3 regions of the Kaistia algarum genome follow, and region 1 is predicted to be linked to each of the others. Evidence: predicted binding sites of a transcription regulator. Region 1 holds the regulator's gene; each other region holds the start of a gene.
What was found. The regulator LexA, encoded in region 1, represses DNA repair genes until DNA is damaged. The targets are predictions, from matches to a motif close to TGTTCNNNNTGTGTTCNG.

Region 1 (5,659 bases):
ACCGCCCCTCTCGATCCGCCTGACCATGCCGCTCGAGGCCCTGCGGGAGGCAATCCGCACGCGCATTGGGGCCTCGCTTTCCGGCGATACGGCCCGCATCGCCACGGCGCTCGTCATCGGCGATGCGGGCGGCATCAGCGAGGAAGGCGAAGATGCGCTGCGCCAATCGGGCCTGGCTCATGTCCTGTCCGTGTCCGGGCTCCACATGGTGCTCGTCGCCGGCTTTGTGTTCTGGGCGGTCCGGGCGGCACTGGCGCTCTCTCCGGGGCTGGCGCTCCGCCGGCCGATCAAAAAATGGGCCGCTCTCGCCGCGCTCGGCGTGACCTTCTTCTATCTGCTGATTTCCGGCCTCGATGTGGCGGCGCAGCGCTCCTTCATCATGACCGGCGTCGTCTTCCTCGCGATCCTCGTCGACCGGCGGGCGATCTCCATGCGCAATGTCGCGATCGGCGCCTTCGTGGTGCTGGCGCTCAGCCCCGAAAGCCTGCTGGTGGCCGGATTCCAGATGTCTTTCGCCGCGACGATCGCGCTTGTCGCCGGCTTCGAGGCGCTGTCGCGGCGGCCGCGCGGGCTTCGACCGGTTTCGCACTCGCGCTTCGGCTCGGTGCTGCGCTGGTTCGGGCTGCTTATCGGCGGATTGGCGCTAACGTCGCTGCTCGGCGGGCTCGGCACCACGCCCTTCGCGCTCTATCACTTCCAGCGCATGGCGCCGCTCTCAATCCTCGCCAATGTCGCGGCGATGCCGCTGGTCGATTTCCTGGTCATGCCGCTAGCGCTGCTCGCGGTGCTCGCCATGCCGTTCGGGTTCGAGGCCCCGTTTCTATGGGTGATGGGCGTCGGCATCGACGGCATGTCCGACGTGGCGCGGACGGTGAGCGACTGGTCGGAGGGGACCGGCTCGGCGGCTATGCCTTCCGCGGCGTCGCTGCTCGTCTTCATGGCAGGTTTCCTGTGGTTGGCGCTGATGCGGGAGCGCTGGCGCCTGGCCGGGCTGGTGCCGATGCTGGTCGGCGGCGCGCTGGCGCTCTATCCGCATCGGTCGGACATCATCATCGCTCCGGATGGGCGGCAGGTCGCAATCCGCACGGGCAATGGCAGCTACCAGATCCTGGCGCGAAAGATCGACCCTTTTATCGCCGGCATATGGCTGAGAGCCGATGGCGACAGTCGCGAGGCGAAGGACCCGGCGCTCATGGCCGCGACGCGCTGCGATGCCTCGGGATGTGTGGCGCCTATGCCGGATGGCCGGCTCGTCGCACTGGCGCTGGAGCGCGATGCGTTTGCCGATGATTGCCGGAGCCCCGTACTCATCGTAACGCCCATCGCCGCACCGACGGGCTGCGCCGCCGAGGTCGCAACGATCGACCGCGATCGTCTCGCTCAATCCGGGTCGATCGCGCTCGATCTGAGGCCTGTCGCTACCCGAAACATCGCTGATCCGCCATCCGCCGACAAGGTCATCGCCGCGGCGACGGAATACGATTCCGCAGTCCGCCATACGCTCGACGACGAGGACGTTCCGGCACCCGAACCTGGAAGCCCGCAGCCAAGAGCGGGCCCGGCGCCGCTCGACGCCGAATTTCTCGTCACGACGGCCTTCCCGCGTGTCCGCCGTCCGTGGATGCCGCCCTATGACGGCGACGACGAACCCGAAACCGGCGGGGCAGGGGCTCAGTAGCGACGCAGGAGGCCGACCAGCCGACCCTGGATGCGGATCCGGTCCGGCCCGAATATGCGCGTCTCATAAGCCGGATTGGCGGCTTCCAGCGCGATCGAGGCGCCACGTCGGCGCAGCCGCTTCAGCGTCGCCTCCTCCTCGTCGACAAGAGCCACGACGATGTCGCCCGAATCGGCCGCGTCGGTCTTGCGGATCAATACCGTGTCGCCGTCGAGGATGCCGGCTTCGATCATCGAATCACCGCGAACCTCCAGCGCGAAATGCTCGCCCCCACCCAGCATTTCCGGCGGCACGGTGATCGAATGGCTCTGTGTCTGGATCGCCGAAATCGGCACACCGGCGGCGATGCGGCCCATAACGGGAACGATCACTGGCTCCGGCACGTCGCTGTCGGTCTGCCGCATCTTGCCGAGGCTGCCTTCGATGACGCTCGGCGAGAAGCCGGCTCGCTTGGGCCGCTGCATGGTCGGCGCCATCGCCTCCGGCAGACGGACCACATCGAGCGCGCGGGCCCGGTTGGGCAGGCGGCGGATGAAGCCACGTTCCTCCAGCGCTTTGATCAGGCGATGGATGCCGGACTTGGACCGAAGGTCCAGCGCATCCTTCATCTCGTCGAAGGAAGGCGGCACGCCCGTCTCCTTCAACCGTTCATGGATGAACATCAGGAGCTCATACTGCTTGCGAGTCAGCATTGGTCGGTCCACGCCACGAATTGCCGGATACGGAACGGTCTGCGATTCGGCGAAGAATCATCAAGTACAAACCGCGAACAAAGTACATGTTCTATATGTGTTCCGCAAGCTGGCGGCGCGATCTTCGTGGATTGACAGGAATCGGACCAGGGATCGCCCGCATGCCACACCTCCTTAATAATCGCCGGACTAGATCGTCCCGCTATGGCGTCGCGCCGGAGCCTGAGGCAGGATCGGAACGAGATTCTGGCTCTGCCGGCAGCAGGCGGAGCTGAGGGATGCGTGCGTCGGGCAATCGAGGCTGAGGGGACAGATGGTCAAGATTGGACAATGGCGGAAGCCGGCAGGCGGGCTCCCGCTGGTCGTGGCGGGTCTGGCCGCTCTGTCGCTCGCAAGCTGCAACGACAAGAATGAATATGTGCCGCCGCCGCCGCCGAAGGTGACCGTCGCTCCGCCGCTTCAGCAGGATGCGACGCTCTATATGGAGCTCACCGGCAATACGACGGCGATCAACCAGGTCGATCTCTCGGCGCGCGTCCAGGGCTTCCTGACATCGATCAACTATGTCGATGGCCAGACTGTGAAAGCTGGTACCACGCTGTTCGGCATACAGCGCGACACCTATCAGGCTCAGCTCGACCAGGCGAATGCGGCGGTCGCCTCGGCCCAGGCGGCGCAGGAAAACAAGCAACTCGAATATAATCGCCAGTCGACGCTGGTGCAGCAGCAGGTCGCATCCGTCGCCAAGGCCGACGACGCCAAGGCCCAGCTCGATCAGGCGATCGCCGCGACGCAGCAGGCGCAGGCCGATGCCGAGGTCGCGACGATCAATCTCGGCTACACCGAGGTCAAGGCGCCGTTCGACGGCATCGTCTCCAACCATCTCCAGGATGTCGGCGCGCTGGTCGGATATAGCGGTCCGACCAAGCTTGCGACGATCGTCCAGATGGACCCGATCTATGTCTATTTCACCGTCAATGAACGCCAGGTGCTTCTGATCAAGGAGCAATTGACCAAGCGCGGCAAGACGTTGCGCGACATCCATGACATTCCGGTCGAGATCGGGTTGGCCACCGAGACCGGCTATCCGCACAAGGGCGTCATCGACTACATCGCCCCGACGCTCGACCAGAACACCGGCACGCTGTCGGTTCGCGGCGTCTTCGACAACAAGGACTACGCGATGCTGCCGGGCCTCTTCGCCCGGGTGCGGGTGCCCTTGCAGACGCAGAAGAATGCGCTTCTGGTCGACGATACGGCGATCTCGACCAGCCAGGTCGGCAGCTATGTCCTGGTCCTCGGCAAGGACAACACGGTCGACCAGAAGGTCGTCGAGCCTGGCCAGCTAGAAGGCCAGCTTCGCGTCGTTACGTCGGGCCTCGCAGCCGACGATAAGGTGATCGTCGGCGGCAACCAGCGGGCCGTTCCCGGCAGCAAGGTCGATCCGCAGGACGGCGCGATGAGCACCAACACCGCGACCACAAACGCAGCCCCGCCACCCAATCCGTAGGACGCATATCGAGCCTCTCCGGTCGACGACCTTCAAGCGCAGGCGGGTTTCATGTTCTCAAAGTTCTTCATCGAGCGGCCGGTCCTCTCCAACGTCCTCGCGCTGGTCATCGTCCTGCTCGGTGCCGTGGCCCTGTTTCGGCTGCCGATCGCGCAATATCCGAACGTCGTCCCGCCGACAGTCGCCGTCAGCACCTCGTTCCCCGGCGCCTCCGCGAGGACGGTGATGGACACCGTCGCCCTGCCCATCGAGCAGCAGGTCAACGGCGTCCAGGGCATGATCTACATGCAGTCGACCAGCGCCAGCGACGGCACCTACAATCTGATCGTCACCTTCGACATCGGGACTGATCCGAACTTCGCGCAGGTTCTAGTGCAGAACCGAGTCTCGATCGCGATGGCGTCGCTGCCGCAATCGGTGCAAGTGCAGGGCGTCAACGTCCAGAAGAAATCGACCGCCGTCCTGCAGTTCGTGACGCTGTTCTCGCCGGACAATCGCTATGACGGGCTGTTCCTGTCGAACTATGGCGTGATCAACATCCAGAACGAGCTGGCGCGCCTGCCCGGCGTCGGCAATGTGGCCGTCATGGGAGCCGGCCCCTATGCCATGCGCATCTGGATGGATCCAGACAAGATGCAGGCCTTTGGTCTGGTGCCGAGCGACGTGATCCGCGCGATCCAGGACCAGAGCCAGGAAGTCACCGCTGGCATGACCGGTATGCCCCCGGCGCCGGACGGGCTCAATTACCAGTACACGATCAACGTCAACGGCCGCTTCAGCGATCCGGGCGAATTCGAAAACATCATCATCAAGGTCAACAACGACAATGGCGGTCAGATCGTCCGCGTGCGGGACATCGGCCGGGTCGAGCTGGGCTCGCAGAGCTACAGCCAGACCGCGACCTACAACGTCAAGCCGACGGCCGCCATCGGCATATTCCAACTTCCCGACGCCAACGCGCTCGATGTCGCCAAGGCCGTTTCGGCGAAGATGGAACAACTCGCGAAGGCGTTTCCGCCTGGGCTGAAATACGAGATCCCGTTCGATACGACCAAGTTCGTCGTCGCCTCGATCGACGAGGTCTACAAGACGCTGATCGAGGCGGCGATCCTCGTGCTCATCGTCATCCTGCTGTTCCTGCAGGACTGGCGCGCCATGCTGGTCCCGGCCACTACCGTGCCGGTGACGATCATCGGCGCCTTCGCCGCCATGGCTGCGCTGGGCTTCACCGTCAATACGACGACACTGTTCGCGATCATCCTCGCGATCGGCATCGTGGTCGACGACGCGATCGTCATTGTCGAGGGCGTCTCGCGCCATATGGAGAACGGACTCTCCGGCCGAGAGGCTGCCATCAAGACGATGGACGAATTATTTGGTCCGATCATCGGCATCACGCTCGTGCTAATGGCCGTGTTTCTGCCTTCGGCGACGCTTCCCGGCCTGACCGGGCAGATGTACCAGCAATTCGCGCTCGTCATCGCCGCCACGGCCTTCATCTCGGCGATCAACGCCATGACGCTGAAGCCGACGCAGTGCGCGCTCTGGCTGCGTCCCCCGACGCCGCCGGAGAAGCGCAACTTCTTCTTTCGCGGCTTCAACCGCATCTATGATGCGTCGGAGCGGCGTTATGCGGGCCTTATCAGCCGCATGGTCCACCACAGCCATCTGATGGTGCTGGCCGCACTGGTGCTGATCGGCGTCGCCTTCTGGGGCATGTCGCGCATCCCGACGGCGTTTCTGCCGATCGAGGACCAGGGCTATGTGGTGATCAGCGTC
Region 2 (5,659 bases), 600 kb from region 1:
CGATCGAGCTCATAAAGCGCGTTGCCGCGCAGGGCGTGATATTCGGCCGAAAGCGCCGGCTTGCCGCTGGCTCGATCCAACGTCGCTAGGGCGTCCGCCGGTCGGCCGGCGACAATCTCCGTGCTCGCACGGCTTGCGAGAATGCCGACATCGTCCGGACGCAGCGCGATGGCGCGATCGAAACTCGCCAGCGCCTCCTCCGTGCGGCCGAGATCCTGCAACGCCACGGCGCGGCTGATCCATAGCTCGGGAAAGGCAGCGCCGGAGGCGACGGCGCGATCGTAGAAGGCGATCGCCTCAACCTGGCGCCCAAGAACGCGCAGCAGTCGGCCCTTGTTGTGGAGGAAAGCGACATGCCGTGGCGCAAAGGCGAGCGCCTTGTCGAAGCTCGCCATCGCGTCGTCGAAGCGGCCGAGCTCCTGCAGGCGGATGCCGCGATTATTATAGGCCTCGGCGAAGTTCGGCCGGACGGCAATGGCCCGCTCATAGCTCGCCAGCGCCTCCTCATGCCGCCCGAGCGACTCCAGCGCCGTGCCGCGATTGAAATAGCCTTCGGCGAATTTCGGGTTGGCCGCCAGCGCCTTGTCATAGGCCGCTACGGCATCGGCATGGCGGCCGAGCTGCTGCAGGCTCGTCGCCTTGGCACTGAGGAGTTCCGGCACGCCCGGCTTCATAGACAACGCCTTGTCGAAGCTCTCGACGGCCTGCTTGTGCTGGCCGAGCCCAGCCTGGATCAGAGCAAGAAGATAGCGCGCATCGAAGACGTTTGGCCGGGCGGAGAGAACCAGCCGGCAATTGCGCTCCGCCTCCGCAAGCTGGCCGGCATTATAGGCGCCGACCGCCTTGGCGAAGGTCGCCTGGAGCGACGATGCTGGGTTGCTCATGGTTCGCGCGTCCCCTCCCCGGCCCGAATACGCCGGAACACCGCAGGCTCTTAGACATTTACCCGTTCAAGATCAACGCTCTGCAACCGCCGGGCAGCCTCAATCGTCCGGCCGGCACGCACCGCAGCAGCCAGGCCGAGCCAGGGGTCCAGCGACCAGTAGGAGCCCGCCGCGCCGGAGGGCGAAGTGAGGACATGCAGGCGGCTAGCCCCGATTCGCTCAACCTGCTCGCCATAGGGGATGGTGCCTGTCGGCCGGCCGAGCGCAAGGCTCGCCGCGCGTTTCGAGGTAAAGGCAAGAAGAAGCGGCCGATAAATGCCGATCTTCTCATGCAGCGCGGCGGCGTCGACGCGCGACAGATCGATCGCATCGTCCTGCCCGACATGCTCCTTAGCAACATCGGTCAAACCGATGCCGAAGCCGAGTACCTCGCGAAACTCGGCCGGCTGCAACCGTCGCGGCGTCAGGCCGACTTCATGAAGCGTCGGCCAGAACTTGTTGCCGGGCTTTCCATAATAGGCCCCCACCCGGGCCGACCAAGCCCCCGCCCCCGTTCCACAGAACACGACATCAAGGTCGGGGGCGAGAATATCGGGAAGGATCGGCATGGAACGCAACGCCGGTCTGGAACGCCTAGAACGGGATGTCGTCGTCGAGATCGGCGCCGAAGGAGCTGGAGGCCGGGGCGGGCTGACGGGCGCCGCCGCGTGGGCTTTCCATCGGGCTGGAACGGCCGAATTCGCCGCCGCTACCGGCGCCGTAGTCACCCGCCTCGCCCCCGCCCGAGCGGCCATCGAGCAAGGTCAACTCGCCACGGAAACGCTGCAGGACGATCTCGGTGGTGAACTTCTCCTGGCCGGACTGGTCCTGCCATTTGCGCGTCTGCAACTGGCCCTCGATATAAACCTTCGAGCCCTTCTTCAGATATTGCTCGGCAATCTTGGCGAGATTCTCGTTGAAGATCACCACACGGTGCCACTCGGTCTTTTCCTTGCGCTCGCCGCTGGCCTTGTCGCGCCAGCTCTCCGACGTCGCGATGTTCAAATTGACGATCGGATCGCCGGACTGCGACCGGCGCACCTCCGGGTCGCGGCCGAGATTGCCGACCAGAATTACCTTGTTGACGCTGCCGGCCATGTTGGCTTCCTTCTCTCACTTTCCCGGTAGGATAAACCGAAACGACCGTCACGGCCCGGCGCAATCGGGCTTGTCCACATCGAAACGGCCTCATGTTCTCTTTTTGTTCTAGACAAGTCCAAACGATCTGGCAACATGGCTTTCTAGATTCGATGACGTTGTCGTTCGATGCGCTCCAAGGGCGGCGCTCTTGCGGTGCCGCTTCTTGTTTCAGCGGCTCGATTGCCTAAATTGGCGTGTCGGCCATCGTGCCGGCAGCTCTCCGACGGATTGGTCACATGGTTCACGACACCGACGCACCGCGCCCGGGCGCCGCCACGGGCAAGTACATATCGATCCGCGGTGCGCGCGAGCATAATCTCAAGAACATCGATATCGATATCCCGCGCGACAAGCTCGTCGTACTGACCGGGCTCTCGGGATCCGGAAAATCGTCGCTTGCCTTCGATACGATCTATGCGGAAGGCCAGAGGCGCTATGTCGAGAGCCTGTCGGCCTATGCGCGCCAGTTTCTGGAGATGATGCAGAAGCCGGATGTCGACCAGATCGACGGCCTCTCGCCCGCGATCTCGATCGAGCAGAAGACGACGTCGAAGAACCCGCGTTCGACGGTCGGCACGGTCACCGAGATCTACGACTATATGCGCCTCCTGTTTGCGCGCGTCGGCATTCCCTATTCGCCGGCAACAGGCCTGCCGATCGAGAGCCAGACGGTCAGCCAGATGGTCGACCGCGTGCTGGCCCTGCCGGAGGGGACGCGTCTATTTCTGCTCGCGCCGATGATCCGCGGCCGCAAGGGCGAGTACAAAAAGGAACTGGCGGAGTTGCAGAAGAAGGGCTTCCAGCGCATCAAGCTGGACGGCGTGTTCTTCGAGATCGACGAGGCGCCTGCGCTCGACAAGAAGCTCAAGCACGACATTGACGTCGTCGTCGACCGCATCGTGGTGCGCGGCGATATCGCCGCGCGGCTGGCGGATTCGTTCCAGACGGCGCTGGAACTGGCCGAGGGCATAGCGGTTGCCGAGTTCGCCGATGAAAAGGACGAAAAGGGCAATGAGCGCCGCGTCCTGTTCTCGGAGAAGTTCGCCTGTCCCGTTTCCGGCTTCACCATCGCCGAGATCGAGCCGCGCCTCTTTTCGTTCAACAATCCCTTCGGCGCCTGCCCGGAATGCGACGGGCTCGGCTCGGAGAAGAAGATCGATCCCGACCTCGTCGTGCCGGATGGCTCGCTGACGCTAAAGCAAGGCGCCGTCGCGCCTTGGGCGAAGTCTTCCTCGCCCTATTATGTGCAAACGCTGGAGGCGATCGCCCGCCATTTCGACTTTGCGATGACCGACCCCTGGGACGAGATTCCGGAGGCAGGACGCAACGCGATCCTCTATGGCACCGGCAAGCAGGAGGTCGAGTTCGTCTATAATGATGGCACGCGCGCCTACAAGACGAAGAAGTCCTTCGAGGGCGTCGTCACCAATCTGGAGCGGCGCTGGCGCGAGACCGAGTCGAACTGGGCCCGCGAGGAGATCGAGCGCTATCAGGGCGCGACGCCATGCAAGGCCTGTGGCGGCGCGCGGCTGAAGCCGGAGGCGCTGGCGGTCAAGATCGCCGGCAAGCACATCGCCCAGATCTCCGAGATGTCGATCCGACATGCTGCCGCCTGGTTCGGCACATTGCCGGGCGAACTGAACGACAAGCAGAACGAAATCGCGGTGCGGATCCTCAAGGAGATCCGTGAGCGCCTCTCCTTTCTGGTCGATGTCGGTCTCGACTATCTGATGATGTCGCGCAATTCCGGCACGCTATCCGGCGGCGAGAGCCAGCGCATCCGCCTCGCCTCGCAGATCGGCTCCGGGCTGACGGGCGTGCTTTATGTGCTCGACGAGCCGTCGATCGGCCTGCATCAGCGCGACAATGAACGGCTGCTGGAAACGCTTAGGCATCTGCGCGACATCGGCAATACGGTGCTGGTCGTCGAGCATGACGAGGACGCGATCCTGACCGCCGACTATGTGGTCGACGTCGGCCCGGCGGCGGGCATTCACGGCGGCGAGATCGTCGCCAAGGGCACGCCGGCCGAGATCATGGCCAATCCGGCGTCGCTGACGGGGCGCTATCTTTCAGGCGAACTGGCCGTCGAGATACCTGAGAAGCGCCGGCCGATTTCCAAGACGAAGAAGATCCGCGTCGTCGGCGCGCGCGGCAACAATCTGAAGAATGTCTCGGCGGATATCCCGCTCGGTACTTTCACCTGCATCACCGGCGTTTCCGGTGGCGGCAAGTCGACCTTCCTGATCGATACGCTCTATGCGGCCGTCGCGCGGCGGCTCAATGGCGCCCATATCCATCCGGCCGATCATGACCGGATCGAGGGGCTCGAGTTCATCGACAAGATCATCGATATCGACCAGTCGCCGATCGGACGCACACCGCGCTCCAACCCGGCAACCTATACCGGCGCGTTCACGCCGATCCGCGAATGGTTCTCGGGCCTGCCGGAAGCGAAGGCGCGCGGTTATGGGCCGGGGCGATTCTCGTTCAACGTCAAGGGCGGGCGCTGCGAGGCCTGCCAGGGCGACGGCGTCATCAAGATCGAGATGCACTTCCTGCCGGACGTTTATGTCACCTGCGAGGTTTGCAAGGGCAAGCGCTACAGCCGCGAGACGCTGGATGTGAAGTTCAAGGGCAAGTCGATCGCCGACGTGCTCGACATGACCGTCGAGGAGGCGCGCGAGTTCTTCCAGGCGGTGCCGGCGATCCGCGACAAGATGGAGACGCTCGACGAGGTGGGTCTCGGCTATGTCAAGGTCGGCCAACAGGCGACGACGCTTTCCGGCGGCGAGGCGCAGCGCGTCAAGCTCGGGAAGGAGCTCTCCCGCCGCGCCACCGGCAAGACGCTCTATATCCTGGACGAGCCGACGACCGGGCTACACTTCCACGACGTCGCCAAGCTCCTGGAGGTGCTGCACAGCCTCGTCGACCAAGGCAACACCGTCGTGGTGATCGAGCACAATCTCGAAGTGATCAAGACGGCCGACTGGATCATCGACTTAGGTCCGGAGGGCGGCGATGGCGGCGGCGAGATCGTGGCGGAGGGCCGGCCGGAGGACATCGCCAAGGTGGCGGCCAGCTATACGGGCCGCTTCCTGAAGCCGGTGCTCGCGCGTGGCATACATCCGCGTAGCCACGCACAGGGCAGCCAGGCAGCGGAATAGTCAACTCGACACTGCGAAGGACCCTGGGGCAACGGGAATTCCGGTTGCGCCAGGTCCACTACCGCGCCGACTTCGCCTTGCGCCGCAGGGAAATTCCCGATTGCAGCTCTCCGAACTCGTCCGGGGCATCAACCGGCACCGGGAAGGCGAATTCACTGAGCAGAGCAGAAGGATCTTTCAGCGCCGTGACCACGTCCTGCCGCTTAATATAGGCAACGCCGCCCGAGACGATTTTCCCCTCCAACGCATAGGCGAAGGCCGTTCGGCCGTGCTCGTCGGGATCATGGGCCCAGCCATGGATCCATCGGAGGCCCGAGGGCGAGACATAGGCGCGCTCGGCATAGCAATAGGCGAGATGGTCGAGCGTCTTGCCGCGCGCGGAAACAGCGTCGCCGATCGCCTTTGACAGACGGATCGAAACCGTCTCGA
Region 3 (5,659 bases), on a different contig from region 1:
TGCGCGCCCAGGGAATAGGCGAGCGGCTCACGCCCTGGACGGAGGCACCGCGCCTTTCCCTCCTCCTCGTCAATCCCGGCGTCGGCGTCTCCACACCCGCCATCTTCCGCCGTCTCGAACGGCGCGACCGCACGCCGCTGCCGGAGCTGCCACCAGCGCCCAGCATGGCGGAACTCGCCGCCTGGCTCGCCGAAGCCACGCGAAACGATCTTCAGGAGCCGGCGATCGCCGAAGCGCCGATGATCGCCGAGGCACTGCGCGAGGTCGAATCTTGCGCCGGCTGCCGGCTCGCCCGCATGTCCGGCTCGGGAGCGACAGTGTTCGGGCTCTTCGCGAATGATGCGGCTGCCGAGGCGGCCGCGCGCGCCATCGGCAGTGCCCATCCCAGTTGGTGGGTCGTCGCGACCAGCGCGGAAGCCTCGCCCGCGGCTGATTGAGCCGAAAATGGCTGTCGGACGACTTTCCATGTCCACGATCTCGGCGTATTGCGCCCTGATCATCAGGGCATCGTGACGGCTGCCAATATCGCCTTGCCCTTTCCGCGAGCCGCGCCCCGGCCGATGCTGGAGCCGGATGACGGCCCGGAGCCCTTCCTCCTGCCGGCCGCGGCGGCGCTGGCGCTGCACGTCACACTTGCGGTCGGGCTGCTCCTGCTGCCCCTGGCGCGGCTGCCGCGGACGCGTCAGGAAGACAGCCTAGCCGTCGAGATCCTGACGCCCGAACAGTTCGAAGCGGCAACCGCGCGGCGCCCGGCGGCCTTGAGGCCCGCAGCGCCCGCTTCCGCCACACCGGAACCGCGCTCTTCCGGCGAGCAGATGACGCAGGCAACGCGCTTCTTCTCCGGCGGCCTCCTCGCCGACCCGCGCAGCCGACGGGCGCGCGAGGCGCTGCCGGGACTGGCGCCGGACGAGCGGATCATCCAACTGTGCAACATCGAGGCGCTGGAACAGGTCCACACAGCGAATGCCCCTTTGCTTGAGCCCGATTTCCTCGTCGCCTATGCGATGGCGGAGGTGAAGCTCTCCGAACACGCCGTGGCCGCCGATGGCGGCGCGTTTCGCAGCCGGCGGCGCTGGTACCAGATCAGCTACAGCTGCGCGGTCGCACCGGATCTCGGCAAGGTCGTCTCCTTCGCCTATCGCGTCGGCGATCCGATTCCGGAGCGGGAGTGGGCGAAGCACGGCCTTGTCGTCAGCGATGCGCCGGGCGATTGATCCCGCCTCGCTCCGGCCGGCGAACTATGGGAAACTGTCGCGAACCTCCAGGAGGCCACCATGGTCCGCATCGACGAGACGCAGCCCTTCATCCCCGTGCGCTTCGCGGTGCTTTCCGTTTCGGACACGCGCACGCTGGAGACAGACAAATCCGGCCAGACACTGGCCGAGCGCATCGAGGGCGCCGGGCATAGCCTCGCGGATCGGGCGATCGTGACGGACGATATCGAGGCCATCCGCGCCGTGGTTTCGCGCTGGATCGACGATGCCGGCATCGACGTGGTCATCACCACCGGCGGCACCGGCTTCACCGGCCGCGACGTGACGCCCGAGGCGATCGAGCCGCTGTTCGACAAGCGAATGGAGGGCTTCTCCGCTGTCTTCCACCGCATCAGCTACGACAAGATCGGCACGTCGACGGTGCAATCGCGCGCCACCGCCGGCCTTGCGAAATCGACCTTCATCTTCGTCGTTCCGGGCTCCACCGGCGCCTGCAAGGATGCCTGGGACGGGATCATCGCGCCGCAATTCGACTATCGCAGCCAGCCGTGCAATTTCGTCGAGATTATGCCGAGGCTGGACGAGCATTTGAAGCGCGGCAAGCTGCGGGGCTGACAGGCCGTCTAGGCTGTACTGTCGCTGAGGCCGCGCGTGGCAAGCGCCTGCGGCGTATCGCGGCGCACCACGGCGCGGGCGCGCAGGAAGACGAGCCGCCCACGGCCGATGCGGCGCGCGAGATCGACCTCGACGAGGCGTGGCAGCGCGCGGTGGCCGCCGAGTTCGCGATAGAGCCGGGCCGGAACCAGCAGGCCCTCCTCCAGATTGGGCGCGGCGAACAGGCGCGAGCGCAGGCCGGCCGCCATCTCGGCGAAACGCGCGCGGAAGCCAAATTCAGGTCGCGTGTAGCGGAATACGGCGGCGCGCTCTCCTCCGGCCGGCGACATGGCGACGCGGTCGATGAAATCATGAGCCTCGCGCTGCCATCCCGGCTCCAGCATGGCGCGCGGCGACAGGAAGAGCAGCCAGTCGGAACGCGCGAGCGCGGCGGCGCGCGACAGGTCTTCGCCCAGCGAGGCGCCGCCCCTGAAGATGCGGCAGCCGGCGGCATCGGCCACCTGAAGCGTGCCGTCCTCCGAACTGGCATCCGCGACGATGACTTCGCGCACCATGCCGTCGGCGGCGGCCGGCACCAGCGCCGCCAGCGCATGGGCGAGGGCCACCTCGTCGTTGCATGTTGGAAGGATCACACTGATCATTCCCCTTGCTTAGCGCCAATTTTCATCAATCGCGAGACGAATGCCGCAGTTTGTAAGGACCTTAAGTTAATGTTCTTGATTTGTTCTCTCTCTCGACCTACCCTTCCGGTATGTCGCTCGCTCGCCCCCTCGATCCGGCCCTCGATCCGCTGCCGCTGATGCCCGATGCGGCCGCCGCGGCCATCGATCCCGACCGCCGCCGCGGCCGTGGCGCGCAGTCGAACCATTCCGGCCGCTTCGAGCGACTGCAGGCCGAAACGTTCGACGATGGCTGGCAGAGCTTAGACGAATTGCCGCCCTTCAAGACCGATGTGCAGGCGGAAAAGGCGCGCGTGATCATCACGCGCAATGATTCCCCGGATATCGGCTTCGATCGCTCGATCAATCCGTATCGCGGCTGCGAGCATGGCTGCAGCTACTGCTTCGCGCGGCCGACCCACGCCTATATGGGCCTTTCCGCCGGCCTCGATTTCGAATCGAAGCTTTTCTACAAGCCGGACGCCGCCCGCATGCTGGAGAAGGAGCTTTCGGCGCCCGGCTACAAGCCGCGCACGATCGCCATCGGCACCAATACCGACCCCTATCAGCCGATCGAGCGCCAGCACCGGCTGATGCGCGACATTCTGGAAGTGCTGGAGCGCTTCAACCATCCGGTCGGCATTCTCACCAAATCGGCGCTGGTCCTGCGCGACATCGATATTCTGGGCCGGATGGCGGAAAAGGGCCTCGCCAAGGTCGCGCTGTCGATCACGACGCTCGACCGGGAGATGGCGCGCGCCATGGAGCCCCGAGCCGCGACGCCGACGCGCCGGCTCGACGCGATCCGGGGATTGGCCGATGCCGGCATTCCCGTGGGTGTCATGACGGCGCCGATCATCCCGGCTCTGAACGATTCCGAAATCGAACGCATTCTGGACGCGGCAGCGGCGGCCGGCGCGACCGAGGCCGGCTATGTGATCCTGCGGCTGCCGCTCGAGGTGAACGAGATCTTCAAGGAATGGCTGCTGCGCCATTATCCCGATCGCTACCGCCATGTCCTTACGCTGCTGCGCTCGATGCGCGGCGGCATGGATTATGACGCTGCCTTCGGCAAGCGGCAGAAGGGCGAGGGACCCTATGCTTGGCAGATCGGCCGTCGCTTCGAGATCGCGGCCAAGCGGCTGGAATTGAACCGGCGGCATCTGAAGCTCCGCACCGATCTGTTCGCGCCGCCCGCCGAAATGGTGAAGCAGCTCAGCCTGTTCTGAAGGCGTGCGATAGCGCCGCGCCTGTGCGAGAATGGCGGCTCAATAGAAGTCGCCCGAACGTTCCGCTCGCGCGGCGTTTGGAGTTACGAATGACCGATGCCGCCCCGAATGCCACCGCGAAGCTGGCGCTGCTGATCGACGCCGACAATGTCCGCGCCGAATTTCTGCCGATCGTCATCCGCGAGGCTTCGACGCTCGGGCGGATCGTCATCCGCCGGGTCTATGGCCATTTCGCCTCCAGCACGATGAACGCGTGGCAGCCGCTGCTCCACAGCCATGCGTTGACGCCCGTGCATGTCCCGCCGGCCGCCGTCGGCAAGAATGCTACCGACATGAAGCTCGCCATCGAGGCCATGGACATGCTGCATGAGAAGGGGCTGGACGGCTTCTGCATCGTCTCCAGCGACAGCGATTTCACGACGCTGGCGAGCCGTATCCGCGAGGATGGCCTCGTCGTCTATGGCTTCGGCGAGCAGAAATCGACCAAGCCTTATGTTGCCGCCTGTGACCGCTTCTTCTATTGCGATCTGCTGCTCGCCGAAGAGAAGGCGCAGAAGGCCCCGGCCAAGGCGAAGACCGCCGCCGCGCCTGCCAAGACTGGCCCGAAGCTGCCGAAGGACGAGATCTTCTCGGCGATCGAGGACGTCTCCGGCGACGATGGCTGGGCGCATCTGGGCGCGGTCGGCACCATCCTGTTCAAGCGCATGCCCGATTTCGACCCGCGCAATTTCGGCTATCGCAAGATGGTCGACCTGATGGAAACGGTGCCGGGCGTCGAAATCCGCCGCGTCGACATGGAGGCCGGCGGCAAGGCGGTGATGATTCGCCGGAAGGCGAAGTAGAGACGCTTTCCCTTCACCTCTCCCTTTAGAGAGGTGAAGCGTAACCACCCTCCCCCGCCTTGCTTCCGCGCCCATGATTGCTGACAGTCGGTCCATGGCCCGCCGTCCTGCCGAATCACCCTTGCTGTTCGAACTCCCCCCTGCCCCGACCGATTCGATTGAGCGGCGCCTGCGGCGGCTTGGCTCGAAGCGGGTTACCGGCATCGACGAGGCCGGGCGAGGGCCGCTGGCTGGGCCGGTCGTGGCGGCGGCAGTTATTCTCGACCCGCGCAACATCCCCGAAGGCCTCGACGATTCGAAGAAGCTCAGCCGCCCCGAACGGGAACGACTATTCGCGCTGATTCTCGCCAACGCGGTCGTTTCCGTTGCGGCGGCTTCGGTTGGGCGGATCGGGGCGACCGATATTCGCCAGGCGACGCTCTGGGCGATGCGCCGCGCCGCAGCCGGGCTACCGCTGGTCCCCGACTACGCCATCGTCGACGGCATTGACGTACCACCGGGGTTGCCCTGCGCCAGCGAGGCGCTGGTCAAGGGCGATGCGCGCTCCGTCTCGATCGCGGCGGCCTCGATCGTCGCCAAGGTGACGCGGGACCGGATGATGATCCGCGCCGCCGGCCATTTCCCGCGCTACGGCTTCGACCGCCACATGGGCTATGGCACGGCCTTCCATCTGACGGCCTTGCGCGAGCACGGCGCCTGCGCGCTGCACCGGACGACCTTCGCGCCGGTTCGGGCCGTGCTCACCAACGAAAACGCCGCCGGATGGACCGGCGGCGTGATTTTCGAAGAGCTGATTCTCGCCGAGTAAAGCAAAGGCCTCAGTTGAGGCGCTTCTTGACCTCGTTGATCGCGGAGGCAACCAGGCCGACGCCCGCGCCAGCCTTCACCTTGGCGGCCATGATCTTCTCGGCAGCGGCGATGGCGACATCGGCCGACAGCGAGCGGACTTCGGCGAGCGCCTGATGCTCGGCCTGGGCGATCTTGTCCTCGGCCATGCGGGTGCGGCGGGTGACGTAGTCTTCCAGACGGGCTTTGGCTTCCTCGGCGAGCGCGGCAGCCTCGCGGCCTGCCTGATCGACGATCGAGCGAGCCTCGACCTC

Region 2: uvrA (excinuclease ABC subunit UvrA) is a predicted target of LexA. The motif match lies at 2,115-2,132, and genes of this name have one in related genera.
Region 3: OSH05_RS02315 (PA0069 family radical SAM protein) is a predicted target of LexA. The motif match lies at 2,541-2,558, and genes of this name have one in related genera.

Annotation. Positions count from the first base shown of each region.
Region 1 is NZ_JAPKNJ010000002.1:59,248-64,906, forward strand. It holds gene OSH05_RS13635 (ComEC/Rec2 family competence protein) at 1-1,678, shown strand, start outside; gene lexA (transcriptional repressor LexA) at 1,672-2,370, opposite strand; gene OSH05_RS13645 (efflux RND transporter periplasmic adaptor subunit) at 2,684-3,880, shown strand; gene OSH05_RS13650 (efflux RND transporter permease subunit) at 3,932-5,659, shown strand, end outside.
Region 2 is NZ_JAPKNJ010000002.1:662,692-668,350, forward strand. It holds gene OSH05_RS16355 (tetratricopeptide repeat protein) at 1-884, opposite strand, end outside; gene OSH05_RS16360 (mismatch-specific DNA-glycosylase) at 935-1,492, opposite strand; gene OSH05_RS16365 (single-stranded DNA-binding protein) at 1,518-2,021, opposite strand; gene uvrA (excinuclease ABC subunit UvrA) at 2,300-5,230, shown strand; gene OSH05_RS16375 (O-fucosyltransferase family protein) at 5,289-5,659, opposite strand, start outside.
Region 3 is NZ_JAPKNJ010000001.1:444,450-450,108, forward strand. It holds gene OSH05_RS02295 (4-(cytidine 5'-diphospho)-2-C-methyl-D-erythritol kinase) at 1-437, shown strand, start outside; gene OSH05_RS02300 (DUF930 domain-containing protein) at 486-1,214, shown strand; gene moaB (molybdenum cofactor biosynthesis protein B) at 1,275-1,829, shown strand; gene OSH05_RS02310 (glycosyltransferase) at 1,838-2,470, opposite strand; gene OSH05_RS02315 (PA0069 family radical SAM protein) at 2,581-3,717, shown strand; gene OSH05_RS02320 (NYN domain-containing protein) at 3,807-4,559, shown strand; gene OSH05_RS02325 (ribonuclease HII) at 4,654-5,367, shown strand; gene OSH05_RS02330 (F0F1 ATP synthase subunit B family protein) at 5,378-5,659, opposite strand, start outside.